DNA from 2 places in the Erwinia persicina genome. Region 1 is predicted to be linked to the other one. Evidence: predicted binding sites of a transcription regulator. Region 1 holds the regulator's gene; the other holds the start of a gene.
The links. Region 1 encodes ArgR, which controls arginine synthesis, uptake and breakdown. Its sites were predicted from a motif close to ANTGAATAAAAATACANT; they were not measured.

Region 1 (15,351 bases):
ATTATTGCCACCGGCCCGAAAATTAACCCTTTCCTGATGTACAGGATACAGACATTTTTACCTGGCCAATGGGCACAAAGTGACACACAGTTTACCAGATTTTAGTCAGCTTGTGGGGGACCACACACGGAATTGAGGGGGAAAATGGTAAAGCGGTGTGTGTTTCGCGCTTTTTGCACCGGAAGAAAATAAAAAACCCGGCGCCAGGCACCGGGTTTTCCGATAATTGATTCTGCCTGAGCAGGAAAAATTAACGTTTGGAGAACTGAGGACGACGACGTGCTTTACGCAGACCGACTTTCTTACGTTCAACCTTACGAGCATCACGAGTAACGAAGCCTGCTTTACGCAGTTCGCCACGCAGTGACTCGTCGTACTCCATCAGAGCGCGTGTGATACCGTGACGGATCGCACCAGCCTGACCAGAGATACCACCACCTTTAACAGTGATGTACAGATCAAATTTACCGACCATGTCCAGAAGTTCCAGCGGCTGACGAACTACCATGCGGGCAGTTTCGCGACCGAAGTACTGTTCTAAAGAACGCTGGTTGATAACGATGTTACCGCTACCCGGCTTAATAAAGACGCGTGCGGAAGAGCTTTTGCGGCGACCAGTGCCGTAGTTTTGATTCTCAGCCATTGCCTGTAATCCCGATTAAATGTCAAGAACTTGCGGTTGCTGTGCCGCATGGTTGTGCTCGTTGCCCGCGTAAACTTTCAGTTTACGGTACATAGCACGGCCCAGCGGGCCCTTTGGCAGCATGCCTTTAACCGCGATTTCAATCACACGCTCAGGACGGCGAGCAATCATCTCTTCGAAGGTCGCTTGCTTGATACCACCGACGAAGCCGGTGTGATGGTAATAAATCTTGTCAGTACGCTTGTTACCCGTTACGGCAACTTTCTCAGCGTTCAGAACGATGATGTAATCACCTGTATCGACGTGCGGAGTGTATTCCGCTTTGTGCTTACCGCGCAGACGACGAGCCAGTTCAGTCGCTAAACGACCTAAGGTTTTGCCTGTTGCGTCAACAACATACCAGTCACGTTGGACGGTTTCTGGCTTAGCTGTAAAAGTTTTCATCTAAAAGCTTACCCAAATTAAGTTACACGTTGGTGAAATCCCAAACGCTTGAATAAACGGTTGGAGCTCACACGACCATCTTGACCAGTAAGCCCACCCCTTCGGATAGAGTTACCGGAACACAAAGAGTTTTGGGAAAAAAACCTTTGTTGTAACGTGGGGTCGCAAGATTATAGAGAAGTCGCCCATAAAGATCGAACGTTTTCTGCGATAAAATTACTATCACGTCACAGTAATGCGAACATCAGGGTAAATGCGGCAACCGCAGGTACTCTTCGCTCTGCATCTCCTGCAGGCGGGAGACGCAGCGCTGATACTCAAACTTCAGCCGCGTACCCTGATAAATCTCATAAAGTGATGTTTCTGCCGAGACCACCAGCTTGACATGACGCTCGTAAAATTCATCCACCAGCGCCAGGAATCGCCGTGCCTGGTCTTCCGTCTTGTAAATCATCACCGGAACATCATACAGCAATACGCTGTGGAAACGGCGTGACAGTTCAATATAGTCGTGCTGACTGCGTCCTTCGCCACACAGCGCGAGGAAATTCATCGCCAGCACGCCTTCGGCCATGCCCAGCGTCGGCAGTTGCCGATGATTAATCTCCAGCGGTTCGTGGTCTTCACGCGGTTTCCCGGCGAGGGCAATAAACATCCGCTCCATCTCTTTTATGGTCTCATCCCCCAGCGGGGTCATCCACAGGTGGGCAGACGTCAGCGTACGCAGACGATAGTCGATCCCCGCGTCCACATTCATAACGTCGCAGTGCTGCTTGATCATCTCAATGGCCGGGACAAAGCGCGCCCGCTGCAGCCCGTTACGATAAAGGTCGTCCGGAGGAATATTGGAGGTGGCCACCAGCGTAATCCCACGGCTGAACAGGGCTTCCATTAGCGTCCCCAGCAGCATGGCATCCGTGATGTCCGAGACAAAAAACTCGTCGAAGCAGAGCAGATCGGTTTCTGCTTTGAAACGGTCGGCAACGATCTGCAGTGGATCGCTCTGCCCCTGCAGTTCGGTCAGTTCCTGATGGACACGCAGCATAAACCGGTGGAAATGCAGACGTTGCTTGCGCTCACCAGGAATTGCCCGAAAAAACATATCCATCAACCATGTCTTGCCACGCCCGACGCCGCCCCACATATACAGACCCTGAGCCGGTGTCTGGACGTCGTTTTTACTTTTACCCAGCAGTTTATTGAGCCGGTTCAACAGCCCTCCGCCGGCAGGTGCCGCTGAGGCGCTATTCCGGGTTAACACCTGATATATCCCGTCTAAACGGGTGATGGCGGCACGCTGTACTTCATCGGCCTGATACTCGCCGTTTTCCAGCGCTTGCTGATAAAGCGCCAGAGGAGACATCGTTTGCATCATTTCGTCACATTCCCTGAAAAATGGCCTGACTCGCGGTCGATCGTCGAAAAAAAAGTCGTTCTACACTAAGCGAAGCTGCCGCAGGATTCCACTTCCGTGAGATTAGCGGTTATAGTGGCGGGTATGAGTTGGAAAGGTCCTACGGAACAACGAAGACAATATGGGAGTGATTATGACCTGGGAATATGCGCTTATTGGGTTAGTAGTAGGAATTATTATCGGCGCGGTCGCCATGCGTTTCGGTAACAGGAAACTGCGTGAGCAACGCAGCCTGCAGTATGAACTGGAGAAGAGCAAAGCCGAACTGGCAGATTACCGTGAAGAGCTGACCAACCATTTTGCCCACAGCGCTGAGCTGCTGGACAATATGGCACGCGACTATCGTCAGCTGTATCAGCATATGGCTAAAGGATCGAATGACCTGCTGCCAAACCTGCCGGGTGAGAAAAATCCCTTTGCTTATCAGCTGACCGAATCCGAAGCGGATAACGATCAGGTGCCCGTACAGATGCCGCGCGACTATCCGGACAGTGCCTCTGGCCTGTTGCGTGGTGAACGCGCGACGAAGTAAATTATTCCGGGGTGCAGTGCACCCCCTTTTTTCAACTGCCATACCTGATCGACTCAACATATTGCCTGCGATGTCGGTTCCCCCCTTCCCCTGATAGCGAGAGCTGAGCCCCGATGAAGAAGACATCATTTCTGTTAAGTGCATTAGCATTGAGTATTGGCGTCAATATGATGGTGGTACCGGCAACCCATGCCGCACTCCCCTCGCAGATTCAGGGGGAGCCTTTGCCCAGCCTTGCTCCCATGCTGGAGGCTGTATTGCCTGCCGTCGTCAGTGTGCATGTTGAGGGAACGGACAGCGACAGTCAGCCGCAGCCGATCCCGGATCCATTAAAGCGCTTCTTTGACCAGAATGGTCAGGACGGTGCACAGGGCGATGATAAATCCGAAGAGTTTGAAGGCCTGGCCTCTGGCGTCATCATTGATGCCGCTAAAGGCTATGTATTAACCAACAATCATGTCGTCAGCGGTGCGAACAAAATCAGTGTTCAGTTGAGCGATGGCCGCGAGTTCGATGCCAAACTGGTCGGCCGTGACGAGCAGACCGATATTGCCCTGATCCAGCTGAAGGGTGCCACTCGCCTCACCCAGGTTAAAATCGCTGATTCTGACAAACTGAAAGTCGGGGATTTCGCCGTGGCTATCGGTAATCCGTTTGGTCTGGGTCAGACGGCGACGTCCGGTATCGTGTCAGCCCTGGGCCGCAGCGGTCTGAACCTTGAAGGGCTGGAGAACTTTATTCAGACCGATGCCGCGATTAACCGTGGAAACTCCGGTGGCGCGCTGGTGAACCTGAACGGCGAACTGATTGGCCTGAATACCGCTATTCTGGCGTCAAGCGGTGGCAATATTGGTATCGGCTTCGCTATCCCGAGCAATATGGCCATGGGTCTGGCGCAGCAACTGATCCAGTTTGGCGAAGTGAAACGCGGTCAGTTAGGCATTAAAGGCACCGAGATGACGGCTGATATGGCGAAAGCCTTTAATATCGACGTGCAGCGCGGCGCTTTCGTCAATGAGGTATTGCCACAGTCGGCGGCGGCAAAAGCGGGAATCAAGGCGGGTGATATTATCACCAGCGTTAATGACAAAGCGGTCACCAACTTTGCTGAACTGCGGGTGAAAATCGGCACCACGCCACCGGGTCAGGAAGTCAAAATCGGCCTGGTCCGTGACGGCAAGCCGCAGACTGTCACCGTCAAACTGGATAACAGTACCCAGAGCAGCGCCAGCGCCGCCCTGCTTACGCCCGCCCTGCAGGGTGCCACGCTCAGTGATGGCGCAGCGAAAGATGGCACAAAAGGGGTGAAGGTGGATGAAGTGGCAAAATCCACGCCTGCCGCTCAGTTTGGCCTGCAAAAAGAGGATGTGATCGTCGGCGTCAACCGCACGCCGGTGCAGAATCTGGCAGAATTGCGAAAATTGCTGGAGGCAAAACCACCGCTGCTGGCACTGAGCGTGATGCGTGGCAACGAGAATATCTATCTCCTGTTGCCTTAATACCTGCGCAGACACAGGCTACTGTGTCTGCGTAACTCATGCTATCCTGCCCTTCGTCCATTCATTCACCGCCTAAGACCATGTTTCTTAAAATTTTGCGTTCAGTGATCCTTGGCCTGATTGTGGCTGCGCTGCTTCTCGTTGCCGTACCTGGCCTCCGGCTGGGTAGCGACCTGCTGTCACATTCAAATGACAGTACCAGCGAAGAGCCCGTCAGCTACAACACAGGCGTGCGACGCGCAGCGCCTGCCGTGGTCTATGTCTACAACCGCAGCGCCAGCGGAGCGAGTGATGTGCTGGGTTCCGGCGTCATCATGGATCCCCGCGGCTATATCCTGACCAATAAACATGTGATTAACGATGCCAGCCAGATTATTGTCAACCTGCAGGATGGCCGCTACTTCGAAGCTATGCTGGTCGGATCGGACTCCCTGACCGATTTAGCGGTGTTGAAAATCAATGCCACTAATCTTCCCGTGATCCCCATCAACCCGCAGCGCATCGCGCATGTTGGCGATTTGGTGATGGCAATTGGTAACCCGTATAACATCGGCCAGACAGTGACGCAGGGTATCATTGGTGCCACGGGTCGCGTCGGCCTGAGCCCTTCCCGACATCAGGATTTCCTGCAGACAGATGCTTCGATTAACCGGGGTAACTCAGGCGGGGCGCTGATCAACTCGCTGGGTGAGCTGATGGGTATCAACACCCTGTCCTTTGATAAAAGTAGCAACGGTGAAACACCGGAAGGGCTGGGCTTTGCCATACCGACCAAACTGGCCACCAAGGTGATGGAAAAACTGATCCGCGACGGGCGTGTGATCCGAGGTTACATTGGCATTACCGGCCAGGAGTTCCGACGGTTTAGCGGTCAAAATTCCAGTATGGAGCACCCACAGGGCCAGGGAATTGTGGTGACGATAGTGAAAGCGGGCGGACCTGCCGATGCAGCCGGTATCCGCGTGAACGATGTGATTACGCGAGTGAATAACGTCCCGGCTATTTCTCCGATGGAAACCATGGACCAGGTAGCGGAAATTCGTCCGGGGACCGTGATTAACGTGGAAATCAGCCGTGAGGATAAAAAACTGACCTTACCTGTTACGGTGCAGGAATATCCTGATGAGAATCCGGGTCAGAGCCAGTAACGATCCTTCCTCTTAAACCCTGATATCAGGGGCGGCAGCCCAGCGTCAGCCTGCTGCCCCGGTATAAGACGATTACTTAACGAAGTCTTCGCCGAGCGTAATATCACTCTTCAGCGTATTGAGCATACCGTCCAGAGACTGTTTTTCAAACGCACTTAACTGGCCAATTGGCCGGCGTTCTTCAATGCCATTTTTACCCAACAGCACCGGCTGTGAGAAGAAACGCGCGTATTCGCCATCCCCTTCAACATAAGCACAGACCACAACATTGCTTTCACCCTTCAGGGCACGGACCAGGGACAAACCAAACACCGCAGCAGCCTGCCCCATGGAAAGCGTTGCAGAACCGCCACCCGCTTTCGCTTCCACGACTTCGGTACCCGCGTTCTGAATACGTTTAGTCAGATCTGCCGCTTCCTGTTCGCTAAATGTTACGCCGGGGATCTGTGACAGCAGTGGCAGGATAGTGACGCCAGAGTGCCCACCGACGACCGGAACATTCAGATCCTGAGGTTGCTTGCCTTTGAGCGCGGCAACAAAAGTATTAGCGCGGATAATGTCCAGCGTGGTCACGCCAAACAGTTTATTTTTATCGTAAACGCCCGCTTTTTTCAGCACTTCAGCAGCGATAGCAACGGTCGTGTTTACCGGATTGGTAATGATGCCGATCAGCGCTTTCGGGCTGGTCGAAGCCACCTGCTCAATCAGATTACGCACGATACCGGCATTAACGTTGAAAAGATCTGAACGATCCATACCGGGTTTACGGGCCACACCGGCAGAAATCAGTACCACGTCAGCACCTTTTAGCGCGGGGGTTGCATCTTCACCGCTGAAGCCTTCAATACTGACGGAGGTAGGGATATGGCTTAAATCAACCGCTACACCTGGGGTCACTGGGGCGATGTCGTACAGAGAGAGTTCTGAGCCAGCCGGAAGCTGAGTTTTAAGCAGGAGGGCCAGAGCCTGACCAATACCACCTGCTGCACCGAGGACTGCAACTTTCATCCTAAACTCCTTATTATATTTTGAACATTACATTTGCCGGGAAATCCATCTACATTTGCATTGTGATGCGGCGTTACATTACACCTTTAGCGCTGATGCGGACAACCTCATCATTATAACAAACTGTTCACATCGTGCGTATTTCAGCACGGCTTCAGCAAATTCTTTTCAACGCCAAAGTTTGTTAAACTACCTTCCCGTCGGCAGAGATGGCCTACTGAATCATTTCTTATTTGCATAAAAATTCATTTAAATGCATAATAATGTCATATCCCGCTGCGGGGATCCTTTAATCACTCCCTTTTATCGGTAACCTATGCGTAACCCATCTAAGCAAGAAGAACTGATTAAGGCTTTCAAGGCCTTACTCAAGGAAGAAAAATTCAGCTCACAGGGCGAGATTGTCAGCGCACTTCAGGAAGACGGCTTCGAGAATATTAATCAGTCGAAGGTCTCCCGAATGCTGACAAAGTTCGGTGCGGTTCGCACCCGCAATGCCAAAATGGAGATGGTTTATTGCCTGCCGGCGGAAATGGGCGTTCCGACCACGACCAGCCCTCTCAAAAATCTGGTACTGGATATCGACCATAATGAGGCGGTGGTGGTTATCCACACCAGCCCGGGAGCCGCTCAGCTGATTGCCCGTCTGCTCGACTCCCTGGGTAAAGCGGAAGGCATCCTTGGCACCATTGCCGGAGATGACACCATCTTTATTACGCCCGCACGCGCCTTTACGGTGAAGCAGCTGCACGATGCGGTGCTGGTTCTGTTTGAACAAGAGTTATAAGCCGCACCAGACGTTAACCTGCTGGCTACACTTGCTACCCCCTCTTCCAGCCAAAGGCCGTGTCTCACCGGCCTTTTTTGATCCCCTGCTAAATCCCTGCATAACGACACATTCCACTGCCTTTTCTGCCTACAGCCTGCTACTAAGACCTTCAGGATTTATTTCATCGCTATGATCGGCCCCTAATAAAAGCACAGATCGCTAACTTCACGCAGGTTAATGTTTTCACAGCAATTTAACAGCTGATGGTTAAAGTATAAGCGTTTTTTATAACGCGTGGTTATTAAAAACTGAAAGTGGTAGGAAGAATCCCATCAAAACATTATTAGCGTGCTATTAATTTTTTACGTTATTAGATCTATACTTGTTTTCGTGATGCAAATCACAGTATTCAAAAAGATAAAAACAGCTGACGAGGAAAATACTATGAACATTAAAACGACTATTGCCGCTTTTAGCGTGTTGTCTGCACTGTCATTTGGGGCTTTTGCCGCTGAATCGGTTAGCGCCGATCAGGCAAAAAACCTGCAATCAATGGGTGTGGTCAGCGTCAGTGGCATTGCTGGTTCACCGATGGACGTGCGTGAAGCACTGAATACTAAAGCAGAAGAGAAAGGGGCAAGCGCTTACCGCGTTATCGAAAACTACGAGAACGGTAACTGGCACGCCACTGCTTTGCTTTACAAATAAGCACGACAGTTTCCCTGCCTGCATATTAGTTAATTAATTATTTAAATACGGTAACCCCAAGTATAACAAACGCTTTTTAGCCCTTTCGGTTGCCGCGAAACCTTCATTCTGGAGTTTTAATCATGAAAACCACTTTTACTATTGCCGCGTTAGGTCTTGCTTCTATTCTTTCATTTGGTGCAGCTGCCGCAAATCTGGTGACTGACCAGGAGGTTGCCAGCCAGAACCTGCAGGCTGCAGGTACCGTGAGCGTCAGCGGTATTGCCGGAACGCCAATGGATATCCGCCATCAGCTTTCTGAAAAAGCCGATCGTCAGGGTGCAACCTCTTATCGCATCATCGAAGCGCGTAACGGCGATAACTATCACGCCACTGCACAACTGTATAAATAACACCGTATCGGGTGCCCGGTGCGCCCGGCGTGACATGACTGCGGTCATGATATTGCATCCGCAGGTTGTAGGTCACAATGAGGAGATTAATATGAAAATGAAAACAACCATCGCTGCATTGGGTCTGCTTTCCGTCATCAGTGCTGGCGCATCTGCTGCACAGCTGGTGAACAGCCAGCAGGCTGAAAATTTGCAATCTGCGGGGACAATTACGTTAAGCGGCGTGGCGGGGACGCCATCGGATATCCGTCAACAGCTGTCAGCGAAGGCTGATAGCGAAGGCGCTCGCGCTTATCGCATTATTGAAGCGCGTAATCAGGACAGCTGGCACGCCACCGCCGAGCTTTATAAGTAATTCCTCGTCGACAGCCTGCCCCTTAAAGGACAGGCCGGACGAACCTTTTGGCCCCGTTCGCCGGGGCCCTTTTTATTTCCGGTTATCTGACATTAAAGTGCAGCTGACCATCAAGCTCCTCCTCAGCTTCATCAAACAACAGAATCAATGCACCGTAACGCCGCTTCTGACCGCTTCCGAGATGGATAAACTCTATTTCCAGCGGCAAAGGTATCCGTGGCTGAATAATGGCATCCCAGAGGCTGTCCAGGTCGGCTATCTCCCCTACTGCCAGCCCGAATCGTTCGCTGAACTGACGGTAGAAATGGGCCTGATCGACGATTTCGTTAAAATCAAAACGCTCTTTTCTCATACTGGCTGCTCCGCAGAACACCTTGCCATTCCCAGGGCTAAAGCCCGCCAAGATGCAGGGCTTTGACTTCCATAAATTCGTCCAGTCCCAGCACCGATCCTTCACGTCCCAGACCCGACTCTTTGACGCCGCCAAACGGGGCCAGCTCAGTAGAGACTGCGCACTCATTGATCCCTACCATACCGCTTTCCAGCGCGGCAGACACGCGGAATACCCGCTGCAAATCCTGGGTGTAAAAGTAGGCCGCCAGACCGAACTCGGTGTCATTAGCCCGGCGGATCACCTCATCTTCTTCATCGAAACGGAAACAGGCGGCCACCGGTCCGAAAGTCTCTTCCTGCGCCAGCTTCATGCTTTCACTGGCTTCGGCTATCACGGTAGGCTGCCAGAAATTCCCACCCAGCGCATGTCGCGCACCGCCCGTCACCACCCTGCCGCCTTTTGCTACAGCATCATTGACGTGCTCTTCGACTTTTTCCAGCGCAGAAGCCTCAATCAGTGGCCCGACGATCACCCCTTCTTCCATGCCGTTGCCCACTTTCAGCTTATCCACTTCAGCGGCGAGCTGGCTGACAAAACGGTCATATACGCTGTTGTGAATAAAGAAGCGATTGACGCTGACGCACACCTGCCCGGCATTGCGGAACTTGTTAGCAATTGCCCCTTTAACGGCCGCATCAATATCCGCATCATCAAAAACGATATAAGGGGCATTACCGCCCAACTCCATGGACACTTTCTTCAGCGTGTCTGCCGCCTTTCTCATCAGGAGCTTGCCGACTTCCGTCGATCCGGTGAAGGAGATCTTGCGAACGACCGGGCTGGCCATAATCGCATCGCTGATCGCCTGCGTATCCCCCGCCACTGCGTTCAGCACGCCGTCAGGAACTCCCGCTTTTTTCGCCAGAGCGAGCAGGGCAAAGGCAGACAGTGGCGTGTTATTTGCGGGCTTGATAATACCGGTACAGCCCGCCGCCAGTGCCGGACCAAGCTTACGGGTCAGCATAGCCATCGGGAAATTCCACGGGGTAATCGCTGCAACGACGCCGACGGGTTCACGGGTGGCAAAAATCCGGCTACCGGCCTTAGCCGGGGGGATAATTTCACCATTGGCACGCTTCGCCTGTTCAGCAAACCACTGAATAAAGCTGGCGGCGTACTCCACCTCACCTTCCGCCTCTTTAAGGGGCTTACCCTGTTCGGCGGTCATCAGTTGTCCCAGCCAGGCTTTATGCTCAATCATCAGTTGATACCAGCGCTGCAAAATCTCTGCACGCTCTTTGGCCGTTTTTGCACGCCAGGCGGGGAAAGCCGCCGCCGCCGCCGCGATGGCCTGCTCAGTTTCTGTTTTACCCGCTTTTGCCACCCGGGCAATCACGTCACCCGTCGCCGGGTTAAAGACATCAAAGGTGCTGGCCGCCTGCTGCCAGACGCCGCCGACCAGAAAGCCTGTCTGAAACAGTTCGTTATCCTTAAGCGTTGAGAGGGCCATGACTCATCTCCTGATAGGGGTTATTTGCCTGAAAATAAGTATAGATGGCAAACGGCGGTCGTTTTATGACGTAATGGCATGAGCGGCAGGAATGTCACGGCAAAAATGCTGGCAGCAGGCGCTGCCAGCGGCATCATCAGATCCGGATCAGCGTATTCTGATATTTTTTTAGCACCGCAGCCAGACGGGCCACCGGCTCGGTGACACCGACAGGTGCCTCATACTGCACCAGCTTTTGCTGGTAAATCTCAAACTCGGCCAGCAAACGATCGAAGTAATGGCGTTTTTTCCCCTCACTCGTCGACGAAATAACCCGGTCAGCAGTATGGCGCATCTGTTTATGAAAGGCAGACAAATCGGCATTGACCGGTACATCGGCATCGCGCATGCGCTGATGGGCGATAATCAGCGTCAGGGCCAGCCGGTACTTATCAATATCGCTGGGAAAAATATTGAGCAACATAAAGAGCTGCTGATAGAGCGCGGGCAGATGGTTTTCTTTACGTCGTGCCGTGTTGGTCGTTAACGCAGACACCGCCGCATACATCAGACGATTCAGCAGCGTCCTGCCGACGCGGGCTTTTGACGTATCGCGTATCAGCAGGATCACCAGCAGCGCCACAAAGCATCCAATGGCCTGTCCGAGTGCGCTGTCAAGAAACAGGCTGACTTCGAATTTCATCGGATTGTCCAGGGTCAGAATATTAATGGTTCCGACCAGCGCACCCAGCGTCCCAATCTGACGTCGCTGAATGAGAATACCGCAAATGAACGCCATCACCCCCAGCGCAATGCAGAGCAGCAGCATACTTTGCTGCGTGCCTGGCATCACCACCATGTAATAGAGAGACCCCAGCGGGATGGCGACAATCATGCCGTACAGGAAATCCTTCGCCACCATCAGCGGATTCGGTGTACGCATCGCCAGAGAGGTGATAACAGCCAGCATCACCATCGCCCCGCTGCCAGAGGTCCAGCCCGTCCAAAGCCAGAACAGAGAGCCCACCGCGATGGCCACGAAGGTGCGCAGCCCGTTCACCAGAGCATGACGGCTTTCCGCCGAGCGCATTTTTACCACCGGCTCTGCGTTCAGTATCTCTTCTTCCATACGGCTGATGCTGCTGTTGGTATGCACACCTTTGAGCAGAAGCAGATAGCGGCTGGCCGCACCTACCCAGGAGCGGATCGTCCCCGGCGTATTCTTGCTGCCGCTGGCGGCGATCACCCGACGCATCACCTTCATCCGCTGATGAATATCAGCAATAGTTTCTACCGGTTTTTCGAAAAACAGATGGAACTGGCTGGGAACATACTCCTGGCGGGTGTTCTGGATCAGAAAGGTCTCGCACGCCTGGGTAATCAGCGTCAGCGACAGAGTGTTCATCACCCGCAGACGCCGGTCAGTTTTCTGCCAGCGTCCGGCCTCCATCATCAGGTGATTACGCATGCCGTTCAGGGCGGTGGTACGACGCACCAGCCCTGCCCAGCATTTATCGACCTCGTCCTTATCGGCATGAGCCACACAGAGCTGCATCAGACGGTACTGTTCCACCAGCAGGGCGTCAATTTCCCGGTCAATATCCTGCTTAATGGATCGCGGTGAAAACAGCATATCGGCCAGAATGGCGCAAACGATGCCGATGATAATTTCACTGCAGCGCTCAACGGCAAACTGTGGGGCCAGCAGCAGCGAGCCATTAGCGTCGACGCTGACCACGATAATCAGGGCCGTATAACCTGCCAGCCCAAGGGCATAGGAGTTCTCCACTTTCATCAGAGAGGAGATCCATACGCAAACGCCCGCCCAGATGCAGCAGAGCAGCAGCATCACTACCGGCGCGCGAATGGTAGCCACCATGATCGTCACAGCAGCAATACAGCCTATAAAGGTACCGATGATACGGAGCATGCCGCGGTGACGCAGCGCACCGGAGAAGGGATCGCCCCCGGCCGCAAAAGCAGTCCCCCCGGCCACGATGGCGGCGGTCATCACCGCCCAGCGGGGGGTTTCCAGATTGAATTCAAACCCGACGATCAGCGCCAGCAGAATGGCAAAGGTCAGTTTGATGGGAAAGCGCAGACGATACCACTGCATATCCAGCCCCGCCTCAGCCAAACTCACGCAGACGATGCATCAGCTGCATCAGCGGTGAACGGTCTTTATCCTGGCGATCCTGAGCACCGGTGACCACAACGGTAGCGGTGGTGCCCGACGGATAAAGGTTGCCCGGCTGCTGGTCAAGATGAATACGCACCGGCACGCGCTGCGCCAGACGCACCCACTCCAAATTAGAGTCGATAGTGGCCATCCCTTTACTGTCAACGGTGCTGCTGCTGTTGGTCACACCCGCGGCCACACTGTCGACCGATCCGTGCAGCACGTGATTGCTGCCCAGTGGGGTAATCTCGACCCGGTAGCCCGGACGAATGCCATCCAGTTTCGTCTCTTCAAGATAGGCCAGGACATAAAATGAATGTTGTTTAACCAGCGCCACGGAAGTCGACCCACGGGTAATAAACTCACCGGTGTAGACATTCAGGTTGGTTATCCAACCGGCTGAGGGGGCTTTGACCACCGTACGTTCCAAATCCAGTTTCGCCAGGTCACGTGTGGCCACCGATTTCGCCAGCTGATGTTCCGTGGTCTGATAATCATTATTGGCCTGGTCAATCGCCTCACGCGACATGGCAGAGACGCCCAGCTTATTTCGGCGCGAGGCTTCACGGCGCTTTTCACCCAGTACAGCCTGATAATAGGCCACGTCGGCTTCTGCTTCTTCCAGTGCTTTCTGATAGCGCGGCTGGTCGATGGTGAACAGCACCTGGTCTTTCTGCACCAGCTGATTGTCATGGACGCGGACATCGGTAATCAGGCCGCTGACATCAGGGGCAATCGCCACCACATCCGCCGTAAATTTGGCATCACGAGTCCAGGGGGATTCGGTGTAAAACACCCACACGCGGAAAATCAGGACAATGGCGATGATTACCAGCAGCAGGGTTATGGCGAAACGGGAAATTTTTCTTGTTAGAGCTTTCACTATGACCTCAGACGAACAATCGGGATACCAGATAAAACAGGCAGCAGTACAATGCGGTATTAAACAGTGCCGGGTGCCAGACCAGATCGTAGATTCCGGTTGGGGTAATAAGACGTCGCACCAGCCAGAACACCATCAGTGACACAATAATTTCAAAAAAAATGGGGGGAAATGACATCCCGAACACCACAACAACGGGTAGCACACTCATCTCTTATCCTTATGAATACTTGACCAGGCTATCCGCTTCTACCGCTCACACCTCTCCCGTTAACCTCGCGGGCAGGTATGCAGGTGTATGATGTTTCATCGACATGTCGACTGAAGAGACGCATCAGTACCGAAGCTCAGTGAATAATAGCCTGTTCAGTGAGCCAGCATCTAAAGGGAATGGGGTGTGAGATCGATAACCCGACGATGCTATAGTAACGTGCCTGACTATAAGTTTTCTACCAAATGTGATCTAAATCACTTTTAAGCCAGGGTTAATAATGGAAAGACTGAAAGGCATGACCGTTTTCGCCAAAGTCGTTGAACTGGGTTCCTTTACCGCGGCGGCACAGCATATGCAGTTAAGCGTATCGGCAGTGAGCCAGATTGTGGCCCGGCTGGAAAATGAGCTGCAGGTGAAACTCCTTAACCGCAGTACGCGCAGCCTGGGGTTGACCGAGGCGGGTAAGATCTACTTTCAGGGCTGCCGGCGCATGATGTCCGAAGCGCAACAGGTGCATGAGCAGCTGTGGGCCTTTAACAATACGCCCATCGGTACGCTACGCATCGGCAGCTCGTCGACGATGTCACAAAACCTGCTGGCTCCGATGACCGAAGAGATGCTGAAAGAGTACCCCGGACTGACAGTCAATCTGGTGACCGGCATACCGGCCCCCGACCTGATTGCAGACGGACTCGATTTGGTGATCCGCGTCGGTGCGCTACAGGACTCCAGCCTGTTTTCAAAACGCTTAGGCTCCATGCCCATGGTGGTCTGTGCCGCAAAAAATTATCTGGCACAGTTTGGCACCCCGGAAAAGCCCTCGGATATCAGTAACTATTCATGGCTGCAGTACAGCGTGCGCCCTGATAATGATTTTGAATTGACCTCGCCGGAAGGCACCTCAATCCGTCTTTCCCCACAGGGGCGTTTTGCCACTAATGATTCGCAGACGCTGATCCGCTGGCTGAAATCCGGCACTGGTATCGCCTATGTGCCGCTGATGTGGATTATTGATGAGATTAACGCAGGCCAGGTGGAGATCCTGTTTGCGCATTATCAGTCGGTGCCGCGCCCGGTCTATGCGGTTTACACGCAAAAAGATAAGTTACCGCTGAAAGTTCAGGTCTGTATTAACTATCTGACCGACTATTTCGATAAGGTGGCGGAAATTTACCAGGAGTTCCGGAAATAACCTGCCGGGGTGACCGAAAAGAAGGGCGCCCGCTGCACTGAATTCAGTGGCTGGGGCGGGCCTTTTTTCCGGTCGACCGGCTTTTAAGCGGTGCCGCCTACGGTCAGTTTATCCAGCTTCAGGGTTGGCTGACCGACGCCAACAGGCA
Region 2 (15,351 bases), 640 kb from region 1:
GTGCGCAATCGCCGATAAGCACCAGATACCCTTCCGCCGCAGCCACCACTTCAATGCCGCGAATGATTTCACTGAAAAAGGGATCGCAGATGTCCGGCACAATCACCAGCACGGTACGTGATTCGCTGCGCCGGGCGCTGCGCGTCATGGAATGCGGGGAGTAGCCGACGGCAATCACCGCCTGTTCAACTTTGTAGCGCGTGGCGGCAGAGACCTTTTCAGGATTCATCAGGGCGCGGGAGACCGTTGCCGTTGATACGCCTGCTTTCTCAGCCACGTCCTTCATGGTCGCTACGGTTGACTCTTGATTGTGCTCCAATGCTTTTCTCCTCACGCCAGTCTGCGCTGACCTGAACAACGAATGACAATTTTTATCCGGTACCAGAGGTTATCGCGTCCGCTGCGAATAACCCCAACCCCGCATTCTTAACAGATAAGCGGGGGGCCTGTTACTTAATTTGCATAAAAATTGTGACTTGTGCGACTTTTTTCGATCCAATGCGCATCTTTGCCATGCAAACGATTACGCCTTAACTTTCCGTGGGGTCGATATCCAGCGTCCATTTCACTTTTCGCGCCTGGGGCAGGGTGGTGACCAGCGGCAGGCTGGACTTGATGAGCCGTTGCAGAACGGCGCGTGAAGGATGCTGCAGCAGGAGCTGCCAGCGGTATCGTCCGCTGCGTTTCGCCTGCAGCGCAGGGACCGGGCCCATCACCCAGAAGGATTCACTGTTTAACGGGCTGGCTTCCAGCAGATTACGCAGCTGCTGCAGGAAGAGACTGGCCTGCTGGTTATCGTGGTCTTCTGCACGGAACAGGGCATGACTGGTGAACGGCGGCAGGAAGACGCTGTTGCGTTCACTGAGCGCCTGGTGGGCAAACGCGTCGTACCCCTGATGCAGCAGGGTTTGCAGCAGCGGATGGTCCGGGTGGTGGGTCTGCAAAAGTACTTCCCCCTGTTTACCGGCACGTCCGGCGCGGCCGGCAACCTGTACGTAGAGTTGGGCGAACCGCTCTGCGGAGCGGAAATCGGCAGAAAACAGCGCGCCGTCGACGTCCAGCAGCGACACCAGGGTCACGTCCGGGAAGTGATGCCCTTTTGCCAGCATCTGAGTACCGACCAGGATACGCGCTCCGCCGCGATGCACTTCCGCCAGTTGCTGCTCCAGTGCGCCTTTACGGCTGGTGGTATCCCGGTCAATACGCGTGAGGGGCACGCCGGGAAACAGTTCACCCAGGTTGTGTTCCAGCTGTTCGGTGCCCAGCCCGACGGGCACCAGATGGGTAGAACCACACTGCGGGCACTGATGCGGCACCGGGCGCTGGCTGTCGCAGTGGTGGCAGCGCAGCTGACGCTGGTTCTGATGCAGCGTGTAGTAACGGTCGCAGCGCTGGCATTCGGCAATCCAGCCGCATTCATGGCACAGCAGCGTGGGGGAGTAACCGCGACGGTTAAGGAATAACAACACCTGATTATCCGCTTTCAGATGCTGGCCAATTTTCTTGATCAGCATCGGAGACAGGCCACCCTGCAGCTTCACGCCTTTCAGGTCGACCAGCAGCTGGGTCGCTTTGGTGGCGTTCCCGGCGCGTTTGCTGAGATTGAGCTGATGATATTTCCCGGACTGGACATTGTGCAGCGTTTCCAGCGCCGGAGTCGCTGACCCCATGACAATCGGGATATCTTCCTGCCGGGCGCGAAACACCGCCAGATCGCGGGCGTGATAGCGCCAGCCTTCCTGCTGCTTATAGGAGCTGTCGTGCTCCTCATCGATAATAATGGCACCCAGGCGGGCAAAGGGGGTAAACAGCGAAGAGCGGGTACCAATAACAATCGCCGTCTCACCGCTGCGGGCGCGCAGCCACACAGCCAGACGCTCACTGTCGTTTAAGCCGGAGTGCAGCACATCAACCGGGGCGCTGAAGCGCTCGCGAAAGCGGGCGATGGTCTGGGGGGTCAGGCCAATTTCCGGCACCAGCACCAGCGCCTGCCGGCCGTTAGCCAGAATATTCTCCAGCATACTGAGGTAAACTTCCGTTTTGCCCGAACCGGTGATCCCCGCCAGCAGCCACGCTGAAAAGTGGTCGTCTGCACTGCGGATTGCCCCGACGGCGGTGGCCTGCTCGGTATTCAGCCGCAAGCGTTCACCCTGAATGGTGACACTCTCGCGCCAGTCCTGCCGGGCACGGGGCTGCGGGCGAAGCGCGCACAGCCCCTTCGCCCGCAGCGCCTGGAGGGTAGCCTCGGTAATATCGTGCTGGCTGACTTCATGGCGGTACAGTCCGCGGTTGCGCAGCGCGGCCAGCGCCTGTTGTTGCTTCGGGGCTCGTTTCAGGCTTTCCGGTGCGGTCGCCTTACCCTCGTCAGTGATCAGCCACTGCCAGAGAGGGGCCTCTTCCGCCGCCTTACCCTGGCGCAGCAGCACCGGCATGGCATGGAACAGTACCTCACCCAGCGGATAGTGATAGTAGTCAGCGGCCCAGAGCAGAATACGCCAGAGAGAAGCAGGGTAGAGCGATTCACTGTCCAGCACCTCATGGACACTTTTTAACTGATCGAGCGGAAAATCACTGTGTTCAACGATCCCGACCACCACCCCGATGGCTTTACGTTTGCCAAAAGGCACGCTGACGCGTCCGCCCACCACCGCATGGTTGAGATGGGGCGGTAACAGGTAGTCAAAGTTGCGGGCAAGCGGAACGGGTAAAGCGACCTGAACAACGGGCATGGATTCATCCGGGTGAAAAATTAAGCCAGTTAGTGTACACTGAGTCGTGCTGAATGTGCGGATCCGATTGCGGTGTGTGGTTAATTTCTGTATAGTTCGCCGCCGTTGGTATGGCATTTTGATATCAGCATAAACTTAATATTAATCTTCGTGTGGTGCCGGTGCAGGAATTATCCTGGCGCGGGAGAGCGACACGGCCTTAACTGAGGTTTTCCCATGAAAAAAGGTATTCACCCAAATTACACCGAAGTTACTGCTAAATGTTCTTGCGGTAACGAAATCAAAACCCGCTCTACCGTGGGTCGCGACCTGAACCTGGACGTGTGTGGCAACTGCCACCCGTTCTATACCGGTAAGCAGCGTGATGTTGCAAGCGGTGGTCGTGTGGATCGCTTCAACAAGCGTTTCAGCATCCCAGGCGCTAAATAAGCACCCTGTAAGATGTCAGAAAAAACCCAGCTTCGGCTGGGTTTTTTTATGCCTGCAATTCAGGGTACGGTGGCGTGCCTGAGCACATTGCCCCCGTCGCTGACCCCGAGTTACGCTATTTTTACGCCTTGTCACCGGCTGGCAGGTGAACTGTATCGGCAGCTTACTCAGCGTTATCAGGATCGCCGTCAGGCGGAACCGGTGCGGGTAAAAGGCAGAGGGTGATATCGGGCGCTACCTGCCTGCGAACAGGTCAGTGCGTGAGCGTTTCAAGTGGCGGGCGATGGGCAGGGCAATGCTGCCGGTGAGGATCGGGTCTGAGAACGCATCGTAACGGAAATGGGGAAGAGAGGGACAGCGCAGGCGATCGTGACCCTCTGGCCGTCTGGTCAGGCCGGGCACCCGTGACTGAATCAGGTGCCCGACCGGATAACCGAATTGTTGACCGCCTAGTATTCCCAGGTATCAGGATCGACGCCCATTTCGCGCATGATCGCTTTCGCTTCTTCGGGAATTTCGTCACTGCGTTCTTTACGCAGATCGACATCATCCGGCAGAGGCTGGCCGGTAAATGCATGCAGAAATGCTTCGCACAGCAGTTCGCTGTTGGTGGCATGACGCAAGTTATTAACCTGGCGGCGTGTGCGCTCATCGGTCAAAATTTTCAGTACTTTCAACGGAATGGATACCGTGATTTTTTTAACCTGCTCGCTCTTCTTACCGTGTTCAGCGTAAGGGCTGATATATTCGCCGTTCCACTCAGCCATGGGCTACCTTAATTATATTTAAATTAGAAATACCGAAATCCGGCTAATTATGCCCGAAGTTCGTGTCCACCGCACCGGGATGGCACAACGTTCTCTGGGGTATATCGACATAATTCTAACGGTTATTCGCGCATTGCTCAATCTATACGCAAAGACATTTAGATGTCCAGATGTATTGACGTCTATATCTACCCGCTTTACTCTATCTGTCTTCACTTATACTCCAGCAGGAACTTGTGCACCATGACGCGTAAACAGGCAACCATCGCAGTCCGTAGCGGTTTGAATGACGACGAGCAATATGGCTGCGTTGTCCCCCCCATTCATCTGTCCAGCACCTATAACTTCACCGATTTTAATGAGCCCCGTGCACATGACTACTCACGCCGTGGCAACCCGACGCGTGATGTGGTGCAACGCGCGTTGGCAGAGCTGGAAGGGGGGGCCGGTGCGGTGATGACCAGCACCGGGATGTCGGCTATTCACCTGGTGTGCACCGTGTTTCTGCAGCCTGGGGACCTGCTGGTGGCCCCGCACGACTGCTATGGCGGCAGCTACCGCCTGTTCGACAGCCTGAGCAAACGTGGAGCGTATCGCGTTAAATTCGTCGATCAGGGCGATGAGGCGGCATTACAGGCTGCACTGGCTGAAAAACCGAAGCTGGTACTGATTGAAAGTCCAAGTAACCCGCTGCTGCGCGTGGTGGACATTGCCGCGATCTGTCAGGCCGCTGCAGAAGCAGGCGCCGTGAGCGTGGTGGACAATACCTTCCTCAGCCCGGCCCTGCAGAACCCGCTGGCGCTGGGCGCGGACCTGGTGATCCATTCCTGTACCAAATACCTTAACGGACACTCTGACGTGGTGGCTGGGGCGGTCGTGGCGAAGGATCCGCAGCACGTGACGGATCTGGCCTGGTGGGCGAATAATATTGGTGTCACCGGCGGCGCGTTTGACAGCTATCTGCTGCTGCGGGGGATGCGCACCCTGGCCCCGCGTATGGCGGCGGCACAGCGCAATGCGCTGGCGATTGTTGATTATCTGAAACAACAACCGCTGGTGAAAAAGTTGTATCATCCTTCGTTGCCAGAAAATGCCGGCCATCAGTTTGCGGCACGTCAGCAAAAAGGCTTTGGCGCCATGCTAAGTTTTGAGCTCGACGGTGACGAAGCGACGCTGCGCCGTTTCCTGAAAGCGCTGGAATTATTTACCCTGGCGGAGTCGCTGGGCGGTGTTGAAAGCCTGATTTCCCACACGGCCACCATGACACATGCGGGCATGTCTGCTGAAGCGCGGGCGGCGGCAGGGATTTCGGAAACGCTGCTGCGTATTTCGGTGGGAATTGAAGATCACGAAGATTTAATCGCCGATCTGGACAATGCGTTCCGGATCGCGGCCAAGAGGTAAGCATGAGTTATTCAGCAGTGGCAGGGGCAGACAGTTCGCGGCAGTTACATAAATTTGGTGGCAGCAGTCTGGCCGATGCCAAATGCTACCAGCGCGTAGCCGGGATCATGGCCGAGTACAGTCAGCCGGGCGATCTGATGGTCGTATCGGCTGCCGGCAGCACGACGAATCAGCTGATCAGCTGGCTCAAACTGAGCCAGAGCGATCGTCTCTCTGCCCATCAGGTGCAGCAGGCGCTTCGTCGTTATCAGAGTGAACTGATCGGTGCGCTGTTACCGCCCGCTGTGGCCGAGCCGCTGATTGCTGAATTTATACGCGATCTTGAGAAACTGGCAGCCCTGCTGGATAACGCCATCACTGATGCCGTGTATGCGCAGGTGGTCGGTCACGGTGAGATCTGGTCGGCTCGCCTGATGTCCGCTGTGCTGAATCTGCGTGATATTGAGGCGAGCTTCCTCGATGCCCGCGATTTTTTACGCGCTGAGCGTGCCGCACAGCCGCAGGTGGATGAAGCGAAATCGCTGCCGCTGTTACAGCAACTGATGGCAGAGCGCCCGGGGCAGCGTCTGGTGGTGACCGGGTTTATCTGCGCCAATGATGCCGGTGAAACCGTACTGTTAGGACGCAACGGTAGTGACTACTCGGCGACGCAGATCGGTGCACTGGCCGGGGTGACGCGAGTGACTATCTGGAGCGACGTGGCAGGTGTATACAGTGCCGATCCCCGTAAAGTGAAGGATGCCTGTCTGCTGCCGCTGCTGCGCCTGGATGAAGCCAGCGAGCTGGCACGTCTGGCGGCACCGGTACTGCACTCCCGCACGCTGCAGCCGGTTTCCGGCAGCGATATTGATTTACAGCTGCGCTGCAGTTATCAGCCCGGAGAGGGTTCAACACGCATCGAGCGCGTGCTGGCCTCAGGCACCGGCGCGCGGATTGTGACCAGCCATGATGACGTGTGCCTGATAGAGTTCCAGGTACCCGCACAGCACGACTTTGCCACGCTGCGTAAGGAGATCGACCAACTGCTGACCCGGGCCCAGGTACGCCCGCTGGCAACCGGTGTTCACCCGGACCGTAATCTCCTCCAGCTTTGCTACACCTCGGAGGTGGTTAACAGCGCCTTAACCCTGCTGCAGGATGCGGCGTTGCCCGGTCGCCTGCAGCTGCGTGAAGGGATGGCGATGGTGGCGATGGTCGGGGCGGGCGTTTGCCGTAATCCGCTGCACAGCCATCGTTTCTGGCAGCAGATGAAAGATCAGCCGGTGGAGTTTATCTGCCAGTCTCAGGAGGGCATCAGCCTGGTAGCGGTGCTGCGCGTCGGGCCAACCGAACATCTGATCCGGGGCCTGCACCAGACGCTGTTCCGGGCGGAAAAACAGGTCGGCCTGGTGCTGTTTGGCAAAGGCAACATTGGCTCCCGCTGGCTGGAACTGTTTGCCCGCGAGCAGGAAACCCTGTCGGCACGTACCGGCTTTGAATTTGTTCTGGCAGGCGTGGTGGACAGCCGTCGCAGCCTGCTCAGCTATGAGGGGCTGGATGCCAGCCATGCGCTGGCTTTCTTTGAAGATGAGGCCGTAGAACAGGATCAGGAATCGCTGTTCCTGTGGATGCGGGCTCACCCGTTTGACGATCTGGTGGTGCTGGATGTGACCGCCAGTGAAACGCTGGCCGCACAGTACCTGGATTTTGCCAGCTACGGTTTCCATGTGATCGGGGCGAATAAAGTCGCGGGCGCGGCCAGCAGTGACAGCTATCGCCAGATCCGTGATGCGTTCGCCAAAACCGGACGTCACTGGCTGTACAATGCCACCGTCGGGGCCGGACTGCCGGTGAACCACACGGTGCGCGATCTGCGGGAAAGCGGCGACAGCATCCTCTCCATCAGCGGTATCTTCTCCGGTACGCTGTCGTGGCTGTTCCTGCAGTTTGACGGTACGGTTCCGTTTACCGAGCTGGTGGACCAGGCGTGGCAGCAGGGGCTGACGGAGCCAGATCCGCGTGCCGATCTCTCCGGCCAGGACGTGATGCGTAAGCTGGTGATCCTCGCCCGCGAGGCGGGCTACGATATTGAACCCGGTCAGGTGCGCGTGGAATCACTGGTGCCGGCCAGCTATCAGTCCGGATCGGTTGATGACTTCTTTGAAAACGCCGATGAACTGAACGATCAGATGGTTCAGCGTTTTGAAGCTGCTCAGGAGCTGGGCCTGGTCCTGCGTTATGTGGCGCGTTTTGACGCGAACGGCAAAGCGCGCGTTGGTGTGGAGGCCGTGCGGGACGATCACCCGCTGGCTGCCCTGCTGCCGTGCGACAACGTGTTTGCCATTGAAAGCCGCTGGTATCGTGATAATCCGCTGGTGATCCGTGGGCCGGGAGCCGGCCGCGACGTCACGGCCGGGGCGATCCAGTCCGATCTTAACCGCCTGGCACAGCTGCTGTAGTTTTTCTCTGGGGTCGACCGAAATAAAAGGGCGGCCCCAGAGGTTCATTTCCTCATTCTTCCTTCCCTGCATGAATTTTCCTCATCTTCGTTGAGAATTTGTCACGTCAGGTCATCATTTAACTGTTGACTGATTAACCAATTTGCGTCATTTTGAATGTCTGGACGTCTAAACGGATAGACGTTAAGACAGGGATTTATCCTGAGCAGCGATCGATGAGGTAAACGGGTATGAGTTTTTTCCACGCAAATCAGCGCGAAGCACTGAACCAGAGTCTTGCCGAAATCAGCGGGCAAATTAACGTCTCCTTTGAGTTCTTTCCGCCGCGCACCAGCGAAATGGAAGACACCCTGTGGAGCTCTATCGATCGCCTCAGCAGCCTGAAGCCAAAATTTGTCTCGGTCACTTATGGGGCTAACTCCGGCGAACGTGACCGGACCCACAGCATTATCAAAGGGATCAAAGACCGTACCGGCCTGGAAGCGGCCCCTCACCTGACCTGCATTGACGCGACCCGCGATGAGCTGCGTAACATTGCCCGTGACTACTGGGACAACGGTATTCGCCATATTGTCGCCCTGCGCGGGGACCTGCCGCCGGGCGGGGGCAAGCCGGAAATGTACGGTGCCGATCTGGTCGCGCTGCTGAAAGACGTGGGGGATTTTGATATCTCGGTGGCCGCTTATCCGGAAGTGCACCCGGAGGCGAAGAGCGCTCAGGCGGATCTGATCAATCTGAAGCGTAAAATTGATGCGGGGGCTAACCGGGCTATCACCCAGTTCTTCTTCGACGTGGAGAGCTATCTGCGCTTTCGTGACCGTTGCGTCTCTACCGGCATTGATGTTGAAATCGTTCCGGGCATTCTGCCGGTGTCGAATTTCAGGCAGTTACAGCGCTTCGCCACGATGACTAACGTCCGCGTGCCGGGCTGGATGACCAGTATGTTTGAAGGGCTGGATAACGACCCGGAAACCCGCAAAATGGTCGGTGCTAACGTGGCGATGGATATGGTAAAAATTCTCAGCCGCGAAGGGGTGAAAGATTTTCACTTCTACACGCTGAACCGCGCGGAGATGAGTTATGCCATCTGCCACACGCTGGGCGTCCGCCCGGGTCTGGCCGTCGCCTGATAACCGCGACAACAAAAAAGGACGCCTGAGCGTCCTTTTTTGTTGTCAGGGGCAGGCCGAAAAAGAATCTCCGCCCCTACAGGTTGTGAGGGCGATCATTTTTCCTATCGCCCCTGCTGTCGGCTTAACCCGTGTTACGCATTCCCGCCGCCACGCCGGCGATGGTCACCATCAGTGCCTGCTCAACGCGGGCATCCGGCTCTGCGCCCGCCGCTTCCTGCTGACGAGAACGGTGTAACAGCTCCGCCTGCAGAACGTTCAGCGGGTCAGTGTAGACGTTACGCAGGGCAATCGACTCGGCAATCCACGGCTGGTCGGCCATCAGGTGCGAATCGTTAGCAATGGTCAGCACGGCTTTAATATCGGAGTCCAGCTGATCGCGCAGCTGTTTGCCCAGTGACCACAGCGATTTATCCACCAGACGCTGATCGTAGTATTCCGCCAGCCACAGGTCAGCCTTCGAGAACACCATCTCCAGCATCCCCAGACGAGTCGAGAAGAACGGCCAGTCGCGGCACATGGTTTCCAGCGTTTCCTGATGACCCTCTTCCATCGCTTTCTGCAGCGCGGCACCGGCACCCAGCCAGGCGGGCAGCATCAGGCGGTTCTGCGTCCAGGCGAAAATCCACGGAATGGCACGCAGCGACTCAACACCGCCGGTCGGGCGACGTTTCGCCGGACGTGAACCCAGCGGCAGCTTGGCCAGCTCCAGCTCCGGGGTGGCAGAACGGAAGTAAGGCACAAAGTCTTCGTGTTCACGCACGTAGCCCCGGTACATTTTGCAGGACACATCAGACAGCTGGTCCATGATGCTGTTCCACTCGGGCTTCGGCTCCGGCGGTGGCAGCAGGTTAGCTTCGAGGATCGCCCCGGTATACAACGACAGGCTGCTGATAGTGACTTCCGGCAGACCGTATTTAAAGCGGATCATCTCACCCTGTTCGGTCACGCGCAGGCCGCCTTTCAGGCTGCCCGGGGGTTGCGACAGAAGCGCTGCATGTGCCGGCGCACCGCCGCGGCCGATGGAGCCGCCGCGTCCGTGGAACAGCGTCAGGGTAATACCGGCTTTCTCGCAGGTTTTGATCAGCGCATCCTGAGCCTGATATTGTGCCCAGCTTGCAGCCATCACCCCTGCATCCTTGGCGGAGTCGGAATAGCCGATCATCACCATTTGCTTGCCCTGAATCAGGCCGCGATACCAGTCGATATTCAGCAGCTGGCTCATGACATCATTGGCGTTGTTGAGATCCTCAAGGGTTTCAAACAGCGGGGCCACCGGCATCGCGTAAGAAATACCCGCCTCTTTTAGCAGCAGATGAACAGCCAGCACGTCTGACGGCGTTTTCGCCATGGAGATAACGTAGGCAGCAATCGAACCCTGCGGTGCATCCGCCGCTACGCGACAGGTATCCAGCACCTCTTTCGTATCAGCACTCGGTTCCCACTGGCGTGGCATCAGCGGACGTTTGGAGCTCAGTTCGCGGATCAGGAAAGCCTGTTTGTCAGCTTCTGACCAGCTCTCGTAATCGCCCAGGCCGAGATAGCGGGTGATTTCAGCAATGGCTTCAGTATGGCGGGTACTTTCCTGGCGGAGGTCAATACGCACCAGCGGTACGCCAAAGCACTTCACGCGGCGCAGGGTGTCGAGCAACTGACCGTTGGCAATAATCCCCATACCACAGGCCTGCAGTGACTGGTAGCAGGTGTACAGCGGTTCCCACAGCTGATCGTTGGAGATCAGCAGGTTGTCCGGGCGCGGCAGGCGCTCGCCCTTCAGGCGGCGTTCCAGATAAGCCTGGGTGCTCATCAGCTGGCCACGCAGGTTTTTCATGATTTCGCGGTAAGGCTCCAGCGCGTCCGGGTTACCGCACAGCTCACGCACTTCCGGCGTGCATTCTGACATCGACAGCTCAGAGACCAGTACGGCGATATCGCGCAGGAAAAGGTCGGTGGCTTTCCAGCGACTAAGCTGCAGGACATGGCGGGTGATATCGGCCGTCACATTCGGGTTGCCATCGCGGTCACCGCCCATCCAGGAGGTAAACTTGACCGGCACAAAATCAACCGGCAGGGTGTAACCAAAGGCGGCTTCGACCTGCTCATTCAGCTCACGCAGGAACTGCGGTACGCCTTCCCACAGGCTGTTTTCCACCACCGCAAAGCCCCACTTGGCCTCATCCACGGGCGTGGGACGATATTTACGAATTTCATCGGTATGCCAGGCCTGGGCCACCAGCTGGCGCAGACGGCGCATGATCTTGCCATGGTCATAGTCAGACAGGTCATTGTGATCCAGTTGCTGCAGGCAGCTGTTCACTTCGACCAGTTTATGGATCAGGGTACGGCGGGTGATTTCAGTCGGGTGGGCGGTCAGAACAAGTTCCAGCGACAGGGATTCAATCGCTTCGCGAACGGCGGCTTCGGTCAGGTCTGGCTGCTGCTTCAGGCGCTCAAAGGTACCGGCCAGCAGTTCAGGGTGATTCGCACCTTCGCCTTTTGGCGAAATGGTGTGGTACTGCTCGGCTACGTTGGTCAGGTTGAGGAACTGACTGAATGCACGGGCTACCGGCAGCAGTTCATCATTGGACAAATTTTGCAGCGTGGTCAGCAGTTCCTGACGGTGGGCATCATTTCCCGCACGTGATGACTTCGAGAGCTTACGGATGGTTTCTACCCGGTCCAGGATGTTCTCTCCCAGTGCATCCTTAATAGTATCCCCGAGCAGTTTGCCGAGCATACTGACATTACTTCGCATTGCGGAATATTGTTCGTTCATATGATCCCTGACACCCTTCTTGTATTTGTAACTATCTTTCACCCCAGTGGGCATAACGTTGTCTTTTATCTAGCCACGTTCGCAACCATTCGTCAATTGACTTAAATACAGCGCATCGTGACGCTAAATAGCCGAAATTTATGAAATTTAATTACAGCAGAACGAGATAAGTTATTCTTATCATCCGGAATAATTGAAATCAGGGGCAACACGCTGTTTTTGCAGCCAATTGTCCCTTTAGTACGTCATTCTTACCCTGGAAATGCAGGGGGCGGACACTTTTACCCCCGTCACATCGTGATGGGGACTGACGGGCCTGCCATCCCCCTGCAACCCGAAGTATTTTGATTAAACCGGGTTAATGATGACAAAAATGATGCACCACCTGGGCGATCAGCTCGCGGGTCGGTTTAATGAACGCCGTATCTATAAATTCGTCCGGCTGATGCGCCTGATCGATCGATCCCGGGCCTAACACCAGCGTCGGGCAGATCTGCTGGATGAACGGTGCCTCGGTGCAGTAGTTCACCACCTCTGTTTCTGTCCCCAGCAGTTTTTCCACCACCTGAACCAGCTGATGCTCACGCGGACACTCGTAGCCCGGGATCGGCGGGTGCAGCTCACCCACGGTCAGACGGCCTGGCCAGCGCGCACTGACAGGAGCCAGCGCCTCATTCAGCAGACCGTCAAGATCGCTCAACGTCAGGCCCGGCAGTGGGCGGATATCCATATGCAGTTCACAGCAGGCGCAGATCCTGTTGGCTGCGTCGCCGCCGCTGATATGGCCAAAGTTCATCGTTGGGTAGGGGATGGCAAAGCCATCGTGGTGATAGCGTGTTTTCAGCGTATTGCGCAGTTCCATCAACTGGGTGATGGACTCATGCATCAGTTCAATAGCATTGACGCCGCGGCCCGGATCGCTCGAGTGGCCTGACTGACCCTGAATACGGATCACATTAGAAATATGGCCTTTGTGCGCACGCACGGGTTTCAGGGAGGTGGGCTCGCCGATAATGGCACAGTCCGGACGCAGGCTGGTGGTTTCAGAGAAGAACTTCGCGCCCGCCATGGTAGTTTCTTCATCGGCGGTGGCGAGAATATAAAGCGGTTTTTTCAGCGCTGACACGTCAATATCACGCAGGGTCTCTAAGATGAAGGCGAAGAAGCCTTTCATGTCGGCCGTGCCGAGACCGTAGAGCTTATTGTCGTGCTCACTCAGGGTAAAGGGATCGCGCGTCCAGCGGCCATCGTCGAATGGCACGGTGTCGGTATGCCCGGCCAGCAGCAGGCCGCCTGCACCCTGACCACTCTTTGCCAGCATATTGAATTTATTGCGCGTGCCGGGTACCGGCTGGACTTCCACGCTGAAGCCGATATCGCGGAACCAGCCCGCCAGTAAATTGATTAAAGTTTCATTGCTCTGGTCGAGCGCACTGTCGGTGGCGCTGATTGATGGCGTTGCAATCAGTTGGCGGTAAATCTCAATAAAAGGGGGTAATTTTGTCTTCACTGTTGACAGTCCTTGGGTTAGGATAGTATCAATATTCATGCACTAATAGTGAATAAAAATACAATATCGGCGGCCAGATGGAAACCGAAAATTCTATCTATCACAGAGAGCGAGTTGAGTTGATGACCCATCCGTTAATTATCAAGTTAGGCGGTGTGCTGCTGGACAGCGAAGAGGCGCTGGAGCGTCTGTTTACTGCTCTGGCCAGCTACCGTACCACGCATCAGCGCCCGTTGCTGATCGTTCACGGTGGCGGCTGCCTGGTCGATGAACTGATGAGCAAGCTGTCGCTGCCGGTGAAGAAGAAAAACGGATTGCGTGTCACACCCGCCGACCAGATTGACATTATCACCGGGGCCCTGGCGGGTACAGCGAACAAAACCCTGCTGGCCTGGTCAAAAAAACATGGCATTGATGCCGTTGGTCTGTGCCTGGGCGACGGCGGCAGCGTTGATGTGGCGCAGTTTGACGATGAACTGGGCCATGTGGGGCTGGCCACGCCGGGTTCTCCCCACCTGATCAATACGCTGCTGGGTGCGGGCTACCTGCCGGTGGTCAGCTCGATTGGCATCACTGCCGATGGCCTGCTGATGAACGTTAACGCCGACCAGGCCGCGACGGCGCTGGCTGCCACGCTGGGGGCGGACCTGATCCTGCTTTCTGATGTCAGCGGTATTCTGGATGCTGACAGGCAGCGTATTGCAGAGATAACGGCAGAGAAGGCCGAACAGCTGATCGCCGATGGGGTGATCACTGACGGTATGATCGTCAAAGTGAATGCCGCACTGGAAGCCGCCCGTACGCTGGGCCGCCCGGTAGATATCGCCAGCTGGCGCCATGCGGAACAGCTGCCAACCTTATTTAACGGCGTGTCCATCGGCACCCGTATCCTCGCTTAATTAGTAACGTATTCATTTAAGGAAGAGACAATGCAAGACAAAAGCATCAAGAAAATCGTACTGGCTTACTCTGGCGGTCTGGATACTTCGGCCATCATTCCATGGCTGAAAGAGAACTACGGCGGCTGTGAAGTGGTGGCATTCGTGGCGGATATCGGCCAGGAGCGCGGCGATCTGGAAGGCGTGGAGCAGAAAGCGCTGCAGTCGGGCGCGTCTGAGTGCCATGTGGTGGATCTGCGTGAAGAGTTCATCAGCGAGTACGTTTATCCTGTGCTGCAGACCGGTGCCCTGTACGAAGGGACTTACCTGCTGGGCACCTCAATGGCGCGCCCGATTATTGCTAAAGCGCAGGTTGAGCTGGCGCTGAAAGTGGGCGCGGATGCCCTGTGCCACGGTGCAACCGGTAAAGGTAACGACCAGGTGCGTTTTGAAACCACTTACACCGCGCTGGCCCCACAGTTGAAAGTCGTCGCGCCATGGCGTGAGTGGAACCTGCGTTCCCGTGAAGCCCTGCTGGATTACCTGAAAGAGCGTAATATTCCGACCACCGCGTCGCTGGAAAAAATCTACAGCCGTGATGAAAACGCCTGGCATATTTCTACCGAAGGCGGCGTGCTGGAAAGCCCGTGGAATGCCCCGAACAAAGACTGCTGGGTATGGACCGTGGATCCACTGGAAGCCCCGGATCAGCCTGAGCAGGTGACCGTTACCGTTGAGAAAGGGTGCGTCGTTGCGGTGAACGGCGAAGCGTTAAGCCCGTTTGGCTGCCTGGACAAACTGAACGCCATCGGTGCCCGTCACGGCGTCGGTCGTATCGATATCGTGGAAAACCGTCTGGTGGGTATCAAGTCCCGCGGCTGCTACGAAACCCCTGGCGGCACCATCATGGTGAATGCGCTGCGTGCGGTTGAGCAGTTGGTTCTGGATCGCGACAGCTTCAAATGGCGTGAGCAGCTTGGCCTGGAAATGTCCTATGTGGTTTACGATGGCCGCTGGTTCGCACCGCTGCGTAAATCCATTCAGGCTTCTGCGGCGGCACTGGCAGAAGAAGTGAACGGCGAAGTGGTGCTGCAGCTGTACAAAGGTCAGGTAACAGCCATCCAGAAGAAATCGGCTAACAGCCTTTACTCTGAAGAGTTTGCCACCTTCGGTGAAGACGAAGTGTACGATCACCGTCATGCAGGCGGCTTTATCCGTCTGTTCTCTCTGTCTTCACGCATTCGCGCGCTGAACGAGAAGAAGTAATCTTTTCCGGGCGAGGCCACTCGC

Region 2: a site for ArgR is predicted at 13,231-13,248, ahead of argE (acetylornithine deacetylase). Genes of this name have one in related genera too.

The regions. Positions count from the first base shown of each region.
Region 1 is NZ_CP082141.1:446,153-461,503, reverse strand. Features, by position in the region: gene rpsI (30S ribosomal protein S9) at 251-643, opposite strand; gene rplM (50S ribosomal protein L13) at 659-1,087, opposite strand; gene zapE (cell division protein ZapE) at 1,332-2,459, opposite strand; gene zapG (Z-ring associated protein ZapG) at 2,635-3,033, shown strand; gene degQ (serine endoprotease DegQ) at 3,147-4,532, shown strand; gene degS (outer membrane-stress sensor serine endopeptidase DegS) at 4,613-5,680, shown strand; gene mdh (malate dehydrogenase) at 5,753-6,688, opposite strand; gene argR (transcriptional regulator ArgR) at 7,005-7,475, shown strand; gene yhcN (peroxide/acid stress response protein YhcN) at 7,902-8,165, shown strand; gene yhcN (peroxide/acid stress response protein YhcN) at 8,288-8,557, shown strand; gene yhcN (peroxide/acid stress response protein YhcN) at 8,649-8,912, shown strand; gene K6L24_RS02085 (barstar family protein) at 8,995-9,264, opposite strand; gene K6L24_RS02080 (NAD-dependent succinate-semialdehyde dehydrogenase) at 9,302-10,756, opposite strand; gene aaeB (p-hydroxybenzoic acid efflux pump subunit AaeB) at 10,893-12,851, opposite strand; gene aaeA (p-hydroxybenzoic acid efflux pump subunit AaeA) at 12,865-13,797, opposite strand; gene aaeX (p-hydroxybenzoic acid efflux pump operon protein AaeX) at 13,805-14,008, opposite strand; gene aaeR (HTH-type transcriptional activator AaeR) at 14,289-15,203, shown strand; gene tldD (metalloprotease TldD) at 15,287-15,351, opposite strand, start outside.
Region 2 is NZ_CP082141.1:4,475,604-4,490,954, reverse strand. Features, by position in the region: gene cytR (DNA-binding transcriptional regulator CytR) at 1-319, opposite strand, end outside; gene priA (primosomal protein N') at 531-2,729, opposite strand; gene rpmE (50S ribosomal protein L31) at 2,946-3,158, shown strand; gene metJ (met regulon transcriptional regulator MetJ) at 3,608-3,925, opposite strand; gene metB (cystathionine gamma-synthase) at 4,169-5,329, shown strand; gene K6L24_RS20695 (bifunctional aspartate kinase/homoserine dehydrogenase II) at 5,332-7,767, shown strand; gene metF (methylenetetrahydrofolate reductase) at 7,998-8,897, shown strand; gene ppc (phosphoenolpyruvate carboxylase) at 9,022-11,673, opposite strand; gene argE (acetylornithine deacetylase) at 12,032-13,183, opposite strand; gene argB (acetylglutamate kinase) at 13,306-14,082, shown strand; gene K6L24_RS20670 (argininosuccinate synthase) at 14,113-15,327, shown strand.